Regions from separate parts of the Janthinobacterium sp. J1-1 genome, predicted to be linked through region 1. Evidence: predicted binding sites of a transcription regulator. Region 1 holds the regulator's gene; the other holds the start of a gene.
The links. The regulator LexA, encoded in region 1, represses DNA repair genes until DNA is damaged. The targets are predictions, from matches to a motif close to ACTGTATNNNNATACAGT.
Positions count from the first base shown of each region.

Region 1 (2,199 bases):
GGCGCCGGCCTGGTGATCAATGCGCTGACCAAGTCGATCGGCGGCCACGGCAATGCGCTGGGCGGCAGCCTGACCGATACGGGCGTGTTCGACTGGACGCAGTACCCGAATATTTTCGAGAACTATAAAAAGGCGGCGCCGAAACAGTGGGGCATTGCGCAGATCCGCGCCAAGGCCCTGCGCGACTTCGGCGCCTCGCTGGGGCCGGAAGCGGCCCACCATATCGCCGTCGGCGCCGAAACCATGGCCCTGCGCATGGACCGCACCTGCTCGAACGCACTGGCGCTGGCGAGCATGCTGGAAGCGGATCCGCGCGTGGCGGCCGTGCACTATCCAGGCTTGCCGGGCCACCCGCAGCACGCGCTCGCCACCGAGCTGTTCCGCAGCTACGGCTCGCTGTTCAGCTTTGAGCTGAAAGACGGCATCGACTGCTTCGATTTCCTCAACCGCTTGAGGCTGGCGATTCCTGCCAGTAACCTGGGCGACACGCGCACCCTGGTGATACCGGTGGCGCACACGATCTTCTACGAGATGGGTGCCGAGCGCCGCGCCAGCATGGGTATTGCCGAGTCGTTGATCCGCGTCTCGGTCGGTATCGAAGACGAAGCCGATCTGCTCGATGATTTCAAGAGCGCGCTGGACGCTTAACTGCTACGGCAAGTAAAAAGGGCCGCGACAGCAATGCTGTCGCGGCCCTTTTTGCGTGAAATCGATTAATGCCAGCTGCGCATCAGCCCGACTGCGAGACCTTCCAGCGCAAATTCGTCTTCCGGCGACACGGTAATCACCTTGAAGTCGGGGTTTTCCGGCAGCAGTTCGATCAGGGTGCCGGTCTTCCTGTAGCGCTTGACGGTGACTTCATCGCCGATGCGGGCCACGACGATCTGGCCGTTCTTGGCGCTGTCGATCTTTTTCACGGCCAGCAGGTCGCCGTCCATGATGCCGGCGTCGCGCATCGACCAGCCGCGCACTTTCAGCAGGAAGTCGGGCTTGCTGGAAAACAGGGCCGGGTCGACGTTGTAGCTCGCTTCCAGGTTTTCCTGCGCCAGGATCGGCGAGCCGGCGGCAACGCGGCCGATCAGCGGCAGCGACATCAGCAGCGCGGCCGGCACTTTCGGCAGCGCCGGCTCGGTGACGGACGCGCCGATCAGGCGGATGCCGCGCGAGGTGCCCGGCGAAATCTCGATCGCGCCCTTGCGGGCCAGGGCCTGCAAATGCTCTTCGGCCGCATTGGCCGATTTGAAACCCAATTCATTGGCGATTTCGGCGCGGGTCGGAGGAAAACCCGTGTTTTCAATCGCGTCCTTGATCAGGTTCAGGATTTGTTCTTGTCGTGCTGTCAGCTTGATCATGGATGGTGGGTGCATAGTGAAATGCTGTCTATATGAACAGTCTGTATTTTTGTACAGTATCGCCGACTATGCAAGCGACTTTCGGCATTTTCGGCTGATTTCGATGCAAAAAATCGCCTGGCGCGCAAAAAGGGCAGGCCGGCCGCCGCTCCAGGCGCCGTCGAAGAAGCAATGGTTGATCGGATTGCAAAAGGCGGTTATAATCTTCGGCTGACCTTCCCACACCCGTCTTGACGCCGGGGTGGGCGATTATCAATCCGACCTGAAGGAGTTTGCATGCGTCATTATGAAATAGTCTTTATCGTCCATCCGGACCAGAGCGAGCAAGTGCCCGCGATGATCGAACGCTACAAAGCCAGCGTAACCACCCGCGGCGGTTCGGTTCACCGCGTGGAAGATTGGGGCCGCCGTCAAATGGCTTACTCGATCCAGAAGCTGCCTAAAGCACACTACATCTGCCTGAACATCGAATGCGACAACGAGACCCTGGTCGAGTTGGAAACTGCATTCAAATTCAATGATGCCGTGTTGCGTCACCTGACCGTTAAAATGAAGAAAGCTGAAACAGCTCCTTCGCCGATGATGAAATCGGTACAACGCGAAGATGCGGCGAAAAGCCACCGCACCGAAGCACCAGCAGCCGCTCCAGCCGCAGCAGCAGCCTAATTGAGCAGGATCGTGCGCTGAACCAGTTACAAGTTACCGCCATCATTGCCGAGCGCGAAATATTGCGCTATACCCCGGCAGGGTTGCCGATCGTGAATGCAGTATTGCAGCACAGTTCGCAGCAGATGGAAGCCGGTATTGCCCGTTTGACCGAGTTTGATGTTGCCGCGCTTGCCGCTGG
Region 1 is NZ_CP132339.1:2,783,024-2,785,222, forward strand. Features, by position in the region: gene Q8L25_RS12630 (cystathionine gamma-synthase family protein) at 1-648, shown strand, start outside; gene lexA (transcriptional repressor LexA) at 714-1,352, opposite strand; gene rpsF (30S ribosomal protein S6) at 1,629-2,018, shown strand; gene priB (primosomal replication protein N) at 2,036-2,199, shown strand, end outside.

Region 2 (2,199 bases), 980 kb from region 1:
TTCAGCCACAGTTCCAGCGGCGGCTTGGTATAGGTCGAGACCAGCTTGACGGCGTCGCGCGAATTCAAGCGCTCCTTGATCTGGCCCTGGAATTGCGGGTCCAGCACTTTCGCCGACAGCACGAACGAGGCGCGCGCAAACACGTCTTCCGGCAGCAGCTTCACGCCTTTCGGCAGCAGCGAATGCATCTCGACGAAGTTTTTCACGGCGCCGAACAGGCCTTCGCGCAAGCCCGATTCGTGCGTGCCGCCATTCGAGGTGGGAATCAGGTTGACATACGATTCGCGCACGATGGCGCCTTCTTCCGTCCACGCCACCACCCAGGCCGCGCCTTCGCCTTCGGCAAAGCCTTCCGATTCGGAGCTTGCATACTGCGCGCCTTCGAACAGGGGGATCAGGGTTTCGCCATTCGATACCTGCGCCAGCGATTCGGTCAGGTAGCCGCGCAGGCCTTCCGCGTACAGCCAGGTCTGGGTGTCGCCGGTTTTCGCGTTGGTCAGCGTGACCGTCACGCCAGGCAGCAGCACGGCCTTCGAGCGCAGCAAACGCTGCAGCTCGGGCTGCGAGATATTCGGTGAGTCAAAGTATTTGGCGTTCGGCCAGGCGGTCACGCGCGTGCCCGATTTCTTGCCGTCGCGCGGCGCCGGGCGCGAGTTCAACGGTTCGATCACGTCGCCATCGGCAAACACCATGTGGTGCAGGCCATTGCCGTCGCTTTCCTTGCGCCAGACGGTGATTTCCAGGCGCGAGGACAGCGCATTGGTGACGGACACGCCGACGCCATGCAAGCCGCCCGAGAACGCGTAGGCGCCGCCCGAACCCTTGTCGAACTTGCCGCCCGCGTGCAGCCGCGTAAACACGATTTCCACGGTCGGCACGCCTTCTTCCGGGTGCATGCCGACGGGAATGCCGCGGCCATTGTCTTCGACCGTGATGCTGCCGTCGACGTTTTGCGTGACGGCGATATGCGTGCAATGGCCGCCCAGCGCCTCGTCGGAGGCATTGTCGATCACTTCCTGGATGATGTGCAGCGGATTTTCAGTGCGGGTGTACATCCCCGGGCGCTGCTTGACGGGTTCCAGTCCTTTCAGGACACGGATGGATGATTCGCTGTAGTCGGATGCTGGTTTTTTAGTGGCCATACGTGTTCAAGCTAAGTAAAGACAGTGGTGGGAACGCCAGGCGCGCTTGCTGTGCGGCGATTTGACAGAGTGACAGCGGTGGCGATAACTGTATAAATATACAGTATATCGCGCCTCGCGTCACTCTGGGAGCGCATTGCGGCAGGCCGGGCGTCCTTGTGCGGACGCTCGCGCATTCTATCGTGATCGGCGCGCAATGGCGCTACTCCTTGGCAACTATGGTGCGCCCGTCATGTGACGGCTAGATGGTAGTGCACGATTTTTACAGCTTGTTTACACCGCCCGCTCCAGTCTTTACGAATTTTTTAGACCCTTCTGGCTAAGCTTCCCTCTATCAAAACAAACCTGAATGAGGGTGGGAATGGATCTCGTATACCTGGGCCTGATGGCCGTCTTTTATGTCGTGGTGGCTGGCTTTGCCGGCGCCTGTGACAAGCTTGGGGGCGCGCAATGAACGCCTTTTATGTGCTGGGCGCCGTGGTGTCGGCCGGCCTGCTGGTATATCTGCTGGTGGCGCTGCTGAAAGCCGAGGAGCTGTGATGACGACGCAATCGATTTTATTGCTGGTGCTGTTCCTGGCCGTGCTGCTGGCCGCCGGCTATCCGCTGGGCCTGTACATGGCCAGGGTGGCGGGCGATGCCCCGATCCGTGGCCTGGGCTGGCTGCAACGCGGTGAAAATGTTCTTTACCGCCTGGCGGGCGTGAAAGCGGGTGCCGAGCGCTCCATGGGCTGGAAGCACTACGCCATCGCGCTGCTGGTGTTCAATACCGTCGGCGCCTTTTTTGTGTATGGCCTGCAGCGCCTGCAGGGCTTTTTGCCATTCAACCCGCAAGGCCTCGGTAACGTGGGTCCCGATTCCTCGTTCAATACGGCGGTGAGCTTTGTCGCCAACACCAACTGGCAGGGCTATTCTGGCGAGCAGACCATGAGCTACCTGACGCAGATGCTGGGCCTGGCCTGCCAGAACTTCTTTTCGGCGGCCACCGGCATTGCCGTGATCTTTGCGCTGGTGCGCGGCTTTTCGGCGCGCTCGAGCAAATCGATCGGCAATTTCTG
Region 2 is NZ_CP132339.1:1,804,231-1,806,429, forward strand. Features, by position in the region: gene Q8L25_RS08150 (DNA topoisomerase IV subunit B) at 1-1,142, opposite strand, end outside; gene kdpF (K(+)-transporting ATPase subunit F) at 1,593-1,682, shown strand; gene kdpA (potassium-transporting ATPase subunit KdpA) at 1,682-2,199, shown strand, end outside.
Region 2: the regulator LexA is predicted to act here: its motif matches at 1,230-1,247, upstream of Q8L25_RS08150 (DNA topoisomerase IV subunit B).